3 regions of the Thalassotalea agarivorans genome follow, and region 2 is predicted to be linked to each of the others. Evidence: predicted binding sites of a transcription regulator. Region 2 holds the regulator's gene; each other region holds the start of a gene.
What was found. Region 2 encodes LexA, which represses DNA repair genes until DNA is damaged. Its sites were predicted from a motif close to TACTGTATNNNNATACAGTA; they were not measured.

Region 1 (3,886 bases), 620 kb from region 2:
GGTGAGTATGCTGCGACGCTTGTTACGTAGAATATTTCGAAAAGCTAGCCTGACGATCATTTAAAATCTTTTCTTTAAGTTTCTCATGGTAAACGTTGATTCATCGATATCAACGTTAAACTTGGCATTACTATATTCAATCACGGTTTTGTGCCCCGTTTTATTAAGAGGCGTCATGGTCATTACCGCCGGAATTACTTTGCCGCCGAAATCAGTAACCTTTGAAAAGGTCATGGTGCGCACTTTTTCCCCTTTCTCATTGAAATAGTTTTGCTCGAGAGGCAATAAGTCTGAGCTCTGCACTATGATGGTAATTTTGGCCCACACAGTCACCGTTTGTTCTTTTGGTAGCAGTGATAAATGCAGTTGTTCTCCTTCTTCTTTTACTGTCACCGAATAGTCGTCTACAAGCGAGGAATCTTTAACTAAATCATCATTGGTAAAATCTGATCCCATCCATGAACCCATCATCATTGATGGAGGCACTTTGATTACTTTGTTGATCTTTGGAAAGTAATTCCACATTTCCGTGTCTTTCTTTAGGGTAGAAACGCCTCTGTCTTTTTTCGGGCTAAGCACGCGGAAAAAGGTTTCTTCCATGCCCTTTGTCCAGCTTTCCATTTCCATAGTGCGTTGCCAATTCGGGGTGACAATAGTCATTTTCATGGTAGCGATAGAAGAGTCTGAACGATAAAGCTCATCGATTTTCTTCAATATAGCGGTGCCATCTTCACTGGCAAAGGTGAAACAGGAAAAGCAACTGATTATTAGCAGGGGAAGCAATCTTTGCATGGCTATCTCGCTGATATTTATAAATTATTAGAAGAATCTTTATAGATAATGTAGCGCCTAACCTAGAGTTTATCCAATAATTTGTTGCTTAAACAAACCCGCCTCATTTTTGTCTGCTGCGTTATGCATACGTATGCATAAGCGGTGTTAACACACTGTAACAGTCATTGTCTGTGTACTGGATAAAATGTTGTTAATACAAAGATTTAAACCATCGATATCTTGTTGAATAGTTAACTGGAATATATCGGTTTTCACTTAAAAGGAATGTGTTATGAAAACATTAATAGCGCTAGCAGCAGTATTAACATTGTCGGCATGCTCAGCATTGCAACACAGTGAGCGACCTGAAACGCAAGTTGTTCCTGTGGGGAAGTACAACTTAAAACAAGGTGACTCACTAACCTATGTCAGATCAAGAATAGGGATGTACGACGACAATATCTGGTGCATTTACGATAAGAATGTCGATACACGCGTAAGCTTCAAGCAATATGACTTAGGCAGGTACTGCCCGAAAAAAATTATTGTTGAGAGCTAATCACTCATTAGCTTTATCTTAAGTAGGTGATAGTTGCCTAGTATTAACTGGCGCTATCACGACTTGTTCCATTAAGTCATTCTTAACAGCTCAATTAAACGCTCAAACCGCTGCTTCTAATTGCCCCCTTATAGATAAATACTTGCATCTTTAACACAGAGTAAATAGGATATGACTGTGTACTGTTTTTATATACAGTGATATGAGAAAGATTATTCATGTGGATATGGATTGTTTTTATGCTGCTGTCGAAATGCGAGACAATCCTGAATTAGCAGACAAACCAATAGCTGTGGGCGGTAATGGCCCCAGAAGCGTGCTGAGTACCTGTAATTATCTGGCGCGTTCATTTGGCGTGCGTAGCGCCATGCCAGCGATTAAAGCAAAACAACTATGCCCCGATCTGGTCATAGTGCCTGGTCGTATGGATGTGTATAAGCAAGAGTCACGCAAAATTCATCAAGTCTTCAGGCAATATACAGACATCATCGAACCACTTTCTTTAGACGAAGCCTTCTTAGATGTAACCGATGTCACATTTTGTGGTGGCAGTGCCACACTGATGGCGCAAGAAATACGAGAAAAAATATATCAAACCACCGGTTTAACTGCATCAGCGGGTATCGCCCCAAGTAAGTTCATCGCTAAAATTGCCAGCGATGAGAATAAACCTAACGGTCAATTTGTGGTAACCCCTAACGACGTTGAAGGATTTGTTGCAAACCTGTCTTTAAGAAAAATACCTGGCGTTGGTCCTAAAACCGCAGAAAAGTTAGGGCATTATGGTTTTGTTTCTTGTGCTGATGTAAGAAAGTCTTCCCCTAAGGTACTGCAAGACATTGTTGGCAAATTTGCACTAAGCCTATATCAAAAAAGTCATGGCATAGATGATCGACCGGTAAATACCGACCGTATAAGGAAGTCGATTGGAGTAGAAAGAACCTTAGCGCAGGATATAATCGCCCATAGTGACATGGTCGCTATGATTGATGACTTGTATGAAAAACTCTTGTTGCGCTGGCAACGGGCTGACAAACCGTCGATCAAGTCGATAGGGGTTAAAGTAAAGTTTAATGACTTCACCTTAACCAGTGCCGATCATCAAGCAGAAGCATTTGATGCAAAGGCATTTTTACCCTTGCTTGAAAAAGCAGTGGCAAGGGGCGAGCAAAAGAGCGTTCGCTTAATTGGCTTACATTTAGGGTTAAATACGCAAGAGGGGCAAGTCAATCAGTTAGCATTGCAGTTTGACGAATAATTCAACGCACCCTACTCTAGAAAGATGATAATAATAAGTGGAGAACAACATGCTTAAACGCATTTCGCAATTACTTGTCGCTGGTCTTTTACTGTCCAGTGCGGCTTCCGCTCAAGATATGAGTGAAGTCAAAATAGAAGCATCAAAAGTCGCTGGCAATGTTTATATGCTTAAGGGTAGGGGAGGCAACATTGGCGTGCTTTCAACCAACGAAGGCTTAGTGCTAGTCGATGATCAATTCCAAGCGCTAGCAGAAAAAATTGAAGCGGCCATGAAGCAAATTAATGACAAGCCACTGAAGTATGTCATTAATACTCACTTTCACGGCGACCATACGGGTTCAAATGCCTACTTTGCCGAAAAGGCGCCTATTTTTGCACATGAAAATGTGCGAGCTCGCTTAGCGGCAGATGAACGAGTCAGTGCCAAAGCGCTACCTGTAGTGACCTACGAAGGTGGCGTGACCATTTATTTAGATAACGAAGAAATTCAATTAACGCATTTGCCATCGGGACATACAGATGGTGATACCGTGGTGTACTTCAAAAAAGCGAATGTGTTGCACACAGGTGATTTGTTTTTTGAACTAGGCTTTCCTTTTATCGACATAAATCGTGGCGGTAACGTTAGAGGCTATCTTAAAAATGTAAAATACATGATAGACAACACACCTGATAATGTTGTGATTATTCCAGGCCACGGCAAAATAACCGATAAAGATGGCTTAAAAGCGTTCGCGCAAATGATCGAAGACTGTATTGTTCGCGTTGAAGCAGCGCTTAAAGCAGGTAAGAGCGAAGCCGACATTTTAGCGATGGGCGTAGAAGAAAAATACAAGAGCAAATCTTGGGCATTTATCAATGAAGAGCGTTGGTTAAAAACCTTAGTTGCTGGCTTGCAATAAAAGCCATTAGTTTCCGTTCTAATATCCAATAAAGAGCATTGTTATGCTCTTTATTTTTGCCAATTTTATAAGACAAAAGGATGTAACATGACATCGAAGACTTATGTACCACCTAAAGTTTGGACACATGACGCTGAAAGTGGCGGAAAGTTTGCCAATATTAATCGCCCGGTATCTGGCGCTACGCACGACAAAGCTCTGCCAAAGGGCGAGCATCCATTGCAATTGCATTCGCTAGCAACACCTAATGGCGTTAAAGTGACCATCATGTTGGAAGAACTGCTTGAAGCAGGCTTTGATGCAGAATATGACGCTTATACCATCAACATTGGTGAAGGTGAGCAATTTAGTAGTGGCTTTGTTGGCATTAACCCAAATTCAAAAATCCCTG
Region 2 (3,886 bases):
TGCGTCCCATCGCATGAATGCCAATTAATACAGGATACTTATCGTTGCTATCGGCATGAACATTTACAGGGTATTGAATGCGACCATTTACATTAGCACCGTCAAAACTAGTGTAGGTAAAGCTATAGCTATTGGCCGATTGCTGCTGCATCTTCATATTTATCGCACTGGTTTGATATTGATATCTCTTTGCGATGATTTCAGGGTTTACTTGATAGTCTTTCAATCCCCAAATTGCATACCAAATCGCCCCGAGTACTGCTAAAACGCCAATAATAGATGTCATCATTTTTTTCCAATTTTGCTTTAGCCAGTTCATGATTTTGTCGCCTCATCAAGCAGGATGTTAATCTGTTCGTTTTCAGGAAACTTAGTTTTTGAGTGCTTCAAAACGTTGATAGCTTGTTGTGGATTGTTTTGGTCTAAATAGGTTTGTGCAATTGCGGTATATAACATTGGATGGTCAATATCTTTTGACGTTAACTCCATTAGCATTAACGCAACGTTGCGCTCAGCTTCAGTATTGGCATATTTACTTTGGTAAACACCGAACATGGCCAGTAGCATAGGGCTGTAATCTTGCTTGCTGGTCTCAAAAGTTTGCTTTGCAGCCTGACTATCAACATAAAACTGCTCTACTAGTTTTATTGTATTGTCGTCTTTGAATTGGGGCAGATTGTCTGTGGCTAATCCCAACTTTTCAACAACCGCAATAGCGCTATCTGCCGTTGAAAAAGGATTTTGTCCTGTCACTAAACGGCCATCAATGCTTACTTGATTTAGCATCAATCCATCTTTTATTAGTTGAGCGCCTTGTGCCTTTATTTGATCCTCTAATGAAAAAGGTAATTGCCATTTCTTGGTAAACGCTTGTTCCTCAAGGTTGGTAAAAGCTGATATTCGCTTGCCTGCAAGTAGATATTCTCCATTGCTAAGTTTTATATCCAAAAGCGCGGCAGGACCATGGCATACTGCAGCAACAATACCGTTTTGCTCATAGATTGATTTGATCAATTGTTTTAGCTTTTGGTCTTTAGCCAAGTCATACATTGGTCCTTTGCCTCCAACCACGTATATGGCGTCATACATGTTTGGATTGATGGTGCTCAATGATTTGGTTTGTTTTAGCAATGTGACTGCTTGCTGATCAGTAAGAAATTGTTTGTTGTAAGGTTTTTCAGTGTCAAAATTGTCTGTAATGAGTTCACCGCCACTTGGCGAAGCAAATGTTACGTTAGTACCTGCAGACTTAAATACAAGGTATGACTTACTCATTTCATCAAATTCATAACCAGGCTTTATCAGCTCTCCTTGCTCATTTTTTTCGCCGTAACTACTCAGTACCATTAAAATATTTTTGTTATCTGCTTGCGCTGAATTGCCCAAACTACAGATTAACGTAAACAAAGTTATTGCTAAGTTTTTTTGAAATTTTGTTTTCATTTGTGTGCTCCATTGTTTTGTTAGGAGGACAATGTAGCAATGTGGATGTGAAGAGAGTGTGAAGATGGGGCTAGCTAAATTTGGCTGGTCCTTGTTTAGTTGCTCACTGGGTTTCACATATAACCACCTAATCCTACGGATAATTTTGCTTGCCTTTCGTTATTACCTGTATATACTGACAATACTGTACGTAAAAACAGGTTGGGTAAATGAAGCCGTTAACGCCACGTCAATCACAAATCTTTGATTTAATTAAAGAGAAAATATCCGAAACAGGTATGCCACCCACACGCGCGGAAATCGCCGACTTTTTTGGCTTTAAATCAGCTAATGCCGCAGAAGAGCATTTAAAAGCGCTGGCTAAGAAAGGCTACATTGAAATGTTGCCTGGCACGTCGCGTGGAATAAAGTTGGCCGACGAGTTCTTAGAAGAAGAGGGGCTTCCGTTAATAGGTCGTGTAGCTGCGGGCGAACCGATATTGGCGCAGGAGCATGTTGAAGACAGGTATCAAATCGATGGGGCTTTATTTCATCCACCGGCAGATTACTTACTGCGTGTAAATGGCGAAAGCATGAAAGATATCGGCATTTTAGATGGCGACTTATTAGCAGTACATCAAACCACTGACGTACACAATGGGCAAGTTATTGTTGCGCGTGTTGAAGAAGACGTCACCGTAAAACGCTTTAAAAAAGAAGGCAATGTCGTGTATTTGCATGCTGAAAACGAAGATTTCGCGCCAATTAAAGTTGATTTAGCGCATCAGCCTTTCTTTGTAGAAGGTATTGCTGTAGGTGTTATTAGAAACGCTGATTGGATGTAATAACTGCTCTTAGTATGTTGTTTATATAGAAAAGACCCTTAAGGGTCTTTTTTTGTACAAAAAATAACCTCTTTATTCTGCTCCCTTTCAACTTTTTTCACTTTTTTTGATAAATTGATTATTTATTGAACTAAGCGCTATCCTTTATTACTTCTAGTTATAGAGTTATTACTCCATTGTTATTAAAGCAAAATTTGCAATTGCTTGCGATAAAAGGACTAGATCTTGTTTATTTTTTAAGTAATTCTAGTATGGAATTTAACCGCATTGTTAAATCAGAATAAATAATTAAAAAAAACCAGATCCTGGTACTCATACAACAAGAAATGGGCGAAAAATATCGAGAAATACGTTTTCTCATAGGGGATTTTTCGCACTGCTAACCGGGCAGGAGGATAACTCGCGTGATTAGACGTAATCTAGCGTTGCTGTTAATTTCAGGTTTGTTCGCTAATAGTGCAATGGCACAGTCGAAATACAACCTGACTGAGGGGGTAACAGCAATCAGTAAGGAAGTATACGATCTCCATATGCTTATCATGTACATTTGTGTCGTGATAGGTGTGATCGTATTTGGTGCGATGTTTTGGTCAATGTACTTTCATCGCAAATCCAAAGGTGTAAAAGCTGCAACATTCCATGAAAGCACAAAAGTAGAAATACTTTGGACCGCAATTCCCATTATTATTTTGGTTGCTATGGCTATTCCTGCCACGCAAACGCTAATCAAAATGGAAGACAATTCTGCTGCAGATATGACTGTGCAAGTAACAGGCTCGCAATGGAAATGGCACTACAAGTATTTTGAAGAAGATATTGAATTCTATTCTGTTTTATCTACGCCTCGTGACGAGTTCGATGACCTAGACGGTGTCGCCTCCGATAAAGGTGAAAATTACCTATTAGAAGTAGATAAGCCTCTTGTTATTCCTACCGGCAAGAAAGTTCGATTTGTTATTACCTCTGACGATGTTATTCACTCTTGGTGGGTACCAGCGTTTGCGGTTAAACAAGATGCTAATCCAGGTTTTATTAACGAAGCTTGGACAAAAGTTGATGTACCAGGTGTATATCGCGGCCAATGTGCTGAGCTTTGCGGTAAAGACCATGGTTATATGCCAGTTGTCGTCGAAGTAAAATCACAAGAAGACTATGACGCCTGGGTTGCTGAGCAAAAAGAATTGCAAGCTCAAGCGGCAGAAGCGGAAAAAGCCTCGCTTAATGCTCAAATGACCATGGATGAAGCGATGGACTTAGGTGAAACTATTTACGTAGCGCATTGTGCAGCGTGTCACCAAGCTTCAGGTCAAGGTTTACCGCCGGCATTTCCTGCCCTTAAAGGTAGCCCAATTGCGTTAGGCGATGCGAATGCACATATCGATATTGTATATAACGGTAAAGCGGGCACTGGTATGCAAGGCTATGGTAAACAACTTAGCTTGAAAGAACTTGCAGCTGTTGTCACCTATGAGCGAAATGCTTGGGGTAACAATGTCGGTGATATTGTGCAAGCATCTGATGTACAAGCATTCACTACTGGCGGTGGTGGAGCGGATTCTGCCCAGGCGCCAGCGCAAGCCGAAGAAGCAGCGTCTGTTGAAGAAAAACCTGCTGAAGAT
Region 3 (3,886 bases), 760 kb from region 2:
ACGCCAGGGATTTCTTGCATCGACATTGCTTGATGCAATTCTGGGTTGAACGCTTCGTCTTTCGGGTTAATTTCCTGAATATCGAACTTTTCTAAACCCGACATAAAACTTTGTAGCGTTAATTCAACACCTTCAAGTAATGGCTTTTGTGCTTCATCTTCACGATCAAAGCTTTCAATTGCGCGCTCTAGGTTATCAACTACTGGGAGCAGTTCGTTAACAAACTTTTCTAATGCAAACTTGCGCGCCTTTTCTACGTCCTGTGCACTGCGGCGACGGATGTTTTCAACTTCAGCCTTAGCTCGCACCACGCTATCTTTTTGGTCAGCAACTTTTGCTTCAGCCGCGGCTAATTTAAGCTCAAGTTCATTGATTTTTTCTTGTTCAGCAGAAATGACCTCACCTTCAACGGCTTCATCTGTTGCTACTTCTTCAACAGATACCTCTTCTTGGTTCTGATCTTCTACTTCTTTGTTGATTGATTCGTTTGACTCAGCTGTCATGAAAAACTCCGCGTATAATAACTAGCGTAGGCGGTTTTACACCCTAAAAACTCATATGTTGCATATTATGGGGATTGAAAAAGATGATTCAAGTAGTTGCTAGGATAATTTTACACATTAATAGCAATTAATCGCGTTAGTTACACATTTAGTCGATTCATGTGCCGAAAAGCACTATGTATCGGCGGCTATTACCGCTAACTTATACTTTACAAACAAGGTGATAAGTACGACACTGAGCGCAATGTAATAACAAGTCGCTAAATCATATGAGCAGGCTATATAACACCATCGGCTTAATTGGTAAGCCCCAACACGAAGGCGCAAAAGCCAGTATTGAAATGTTGCATCAGTATTTGACGCAGCAGGACTATAACGTGGTAACCGAGGCAACCGTCGCTCGTTCATTAGCGATAGACAATATTGAAGTATGCACACTCAACGAAATTGGCGAAAAAGCCGATTTGGCCATTGTTGTCGGTGGTGACGGCTACATGCTAGGCGCAGCGCGCGTATTGTCGAATTACGACATAGGCGTTATTGGTGTTAACCGAGGCAATTTAGGTTTTTTGACCGACTTAGCGCCAGATAATATTACAGAACCGTTAGAGCACATTCTTGCTGGCAAGTCGCGCAGTGAACAACGCTTTTTAATCGAAGCGGAAGTGTACCGCCATGGCAAACTAAAAAGTGCCAACAGCGCGGTAAATGAAGCGGTATTGCATGCCGGTAAAGTGGCCAATATGATCGAATTTGAAGTGTATATCGATGGCAGCTTTATGTTTAGCCAGCGCTCTGACGGATTAATTGTATCAACGCCAACAGGTTCAACGGCTTATTCGATGTCTGCTGGTGGCCCCATTCTTACACCAAAACTTAACGCATTATCACTTGTGCCAATGTTTCCACATACATTAACTTCTCGCCCTATTGTTGTAGACGGCGACAGTGAAATAAAATTGGTGCTAGCTAATGAAAACTATGAAAATTTGCAAGTGAGCTGTGACGGTCATGTGATTCTAGCTGTAATGCCTGGCGATCAGGTCATTATTAAGAAAAGCCCAAATACCTTGCGCTTGGTTCACCCACTAGATCACAACTATTTCAACGTCCTTAGAAATAAACTCAGTTGGGGTAATAAACTGTATTAATACGCTAAGCCTTTATTGGAAAAGGCTTAGCAGCTAACCTCGATTTTTTTCACATTCTTTTTTTGTTTTACACTTGATTACTGTATAAAACCTGTATAAATTAACTGTAATTTCATACAGTGATTATCAGGTTAATTATGCTATTACAGTTAAATATTCAAAACTTTGCCATTGTGCGCCAGTTAGATATTGACTGGCAAAAAGGAATGACAAGTATTACCGGGGAAACAGGTGCAGGTAAATCTATTGCGATAGATGCGTTGGGTCTATGTTTAGGGGAAAGAGCCACAACTAATGCCGTGCGCCCAGGTGAGAAAAAAGCAGACCTTGCTGCAACCTTTGATATTAAACATAACCAAGCTGCGATTGACTGGTTAGATAATCACGACCTATTAATGGACGACGAGTGTATTTTACGCCGCGTTATTTCAGCAGAGGGACGCTCCAAGGCCTACATAAATGGCAGCCAGGTACCGCTAGCGCAACTAAAAGACTTAGGCCAATGGTTAATCAATATACATGGCCAGCACGATCATCAATTGATTACCAAATCTAGCGAGCAACGCCGCATCCTCGATGACTATGCCAATCACTATCCTTTGGTAGATCAAGTGGCTTACTACCATCGTAATTTACATCACCTCCAAAGTGAATTAGAGCGTTTACAAGAAAGTAAAAGCCAGCGGGATGCCAAGTTGCAGTTGTTGGAATATCAAGTGAATGAGCTAAACGAATTTGACTTACAACCCAATGAATTCGAACAGCTGGAACAAGACTTCAAGAAACAAAGTAGCGCCCAGGATTTGCTACATGAATGTTTGCAGTCTTTATACATGCTAACTGATGGTGAACAATTTAACGTACTAGATGGCTTAAATAAAAGCATTGAGGGTATCCAGAAATATGCTGATTTGGATCCTAAATTTGCAGAAATTTCCACTATGCTTAACGACGCCATCATTCAGGTTGAAGAAGCAAGTAACGAGCTTAGAAATCATCACGATCGTATCGAACTCGATCCACAAGCCTTTAACACCATAGAGCAACGTTATTCGCTGGCGATCGAATTAGGCAGAAAACACGGCATCGCGCCGGTGGATTTACCACAATTTCATGCAGGCCTGTTAAAGGAGTTAGAAGGTATTAATACTGACGAATCTAGGCTCGATCAATTGCATCAAGAAATAGAAGACTGCAAGGCTCAATATATATCGGCAAGTGACAACCTATCTCAAAGTCGCAAAAAGCATGCAGAAACATTAAGCAAACTGATCACCGCAAGTTTGCAAGAATTGAATATGGAACATGGCCAATTTTGTGTTGCAGTAAATGATGCAGAAAGCGAGAAATCATCTCCATATGGCACCGACGCCATTTCATTTGACGTTAGTTTAAACCCTGGCCAGCCGCTAGAAGCAATGAATAAAGTTGCTTCAGGTGGTGAAATGTCGCGTATTAGCCTAGCAATGCAAGTTATCTTGGCTAGCCGTGTAACCACACCAACATTAATTTTTGATGAAGTAGATGTCGGTATCAGCGGCCCAACCGCTGCTATGGTGGGTAAAAAACTAAAACAACTAGGCGAGCATACGCAAGTGATATGCGTGACTCACCTGCCTCAGGTAGCGAGTAAAGGCCACCAGCAACTGTTTGTCGCTAAACTAACCGACGGTGAACACACAGAAACGTCGGTAAGGGAACTTAATGCGCAAAATCGTGTCGAAGAAATTGCTCGTTTGTTGGCTGGCGATACAATTACAGACAGTAGCCTAGCTAATGCCGAAGAGCTTTTAGCAAGCTAGCAGCCGAATTTGAACGATTTTGTAAAATTGTTTTGTATATCACGGGCTGCTTGGTTATTATCGCACTTCAATAATTTTAGGATTTATAAAGTTTCATGTTGGTTAGAAGTATTTCCCTCGCCTTAGTGTTGGCGTTAAGTGGTTGTTCAAGTTGGGTTTATAAAAGAGATATCCCACAAGGAAACTTTGTTGAGCAAAGAGACATCGACAAGTTACAAATCCAGATGACCAAAGAGCAAGTTAAATTTGTTCTTGGCACGCCTGTGGTTGAAGACCCGTTTTCATCAGACGTGTGGCATTATGTGTATCGCTTTAAATCAGGTAAAAGTTCAGATCTGAATATTTCGCGCAAATTTACGGTTTATTTTGAGAATGACCGTGTAGTAAAAGCCGAAGGCGATTATGAGTTACCCGAGAGTTTTTACACTCC

Region 1: a site for LexA is predicted at 1,514-1,533, ahead of dinB (DNA polymerase IV). Genes of this name have one in related genera too.
Region 3: a site for LexA is predicted at 1,757-1,776, ahead of recN (DNA repair protein RecN). Genes of this name have one in related genera too.

The regions. Positions count from the first base shown of each region.
Region 1 is NZ_AP027363.1:911,531-915,416, forward strand. It holds gene QUD85_RS04270 (ABC transporter permease) at 1-60, opposite strand, end outside; gene QUD85_RS04275 (outer membrane lipoprotein-sorting protein) at 61-792, opposite strand; gene QUD85_RS04280 (YdgH/BhsA/McbA family protein) at 1,067-1,333, shown strand; gene dinB (DNA polymerase IV) at 1,536-2,591, shown strand; gene QUD85_RS04290 (MBL fold metallo-hydrolase) at 2,641-3,495, shown strand; gene yghU (glutathione-dependent disulfide-bond oxidoreductase) at 3,583-3,886, shown strand, end outside.
Region 2 is NZ_AP027363.1:296,393-300,278, forward strand. It holds gene QUD85_RS01325 (alpha/beta hydrolase family protein) at 1-319, opposite strand, end outside; gene QUD85_RS01330 (type 1 glutamine amidotransferase domain-containing protein) at 316-1,443, opposite strand; gene lexA (transcriptional repressor LexA) at 1,653-2,267, shown strand; gene coxB (cytochrome c oxidase subunit II) at 2,729-3,886, shown strand, end outside.
Region 3 is NZ_AP027363.1:1,055,215-1,059,100, reverse strand. It holds gene grpE (nucleotide exchange factor GrpE) at 1-503, opposite strand, end outside; gene nadK (NAD(+) kinase) at 773-1,654, shown strand; gene recN (DNA repair protein RecN) at 1,792-3,456, shown strand; gene QUD85_RS04995 (outer membrane protein assembly factor BamE) at 3,552-3,886, shown strand, end outside.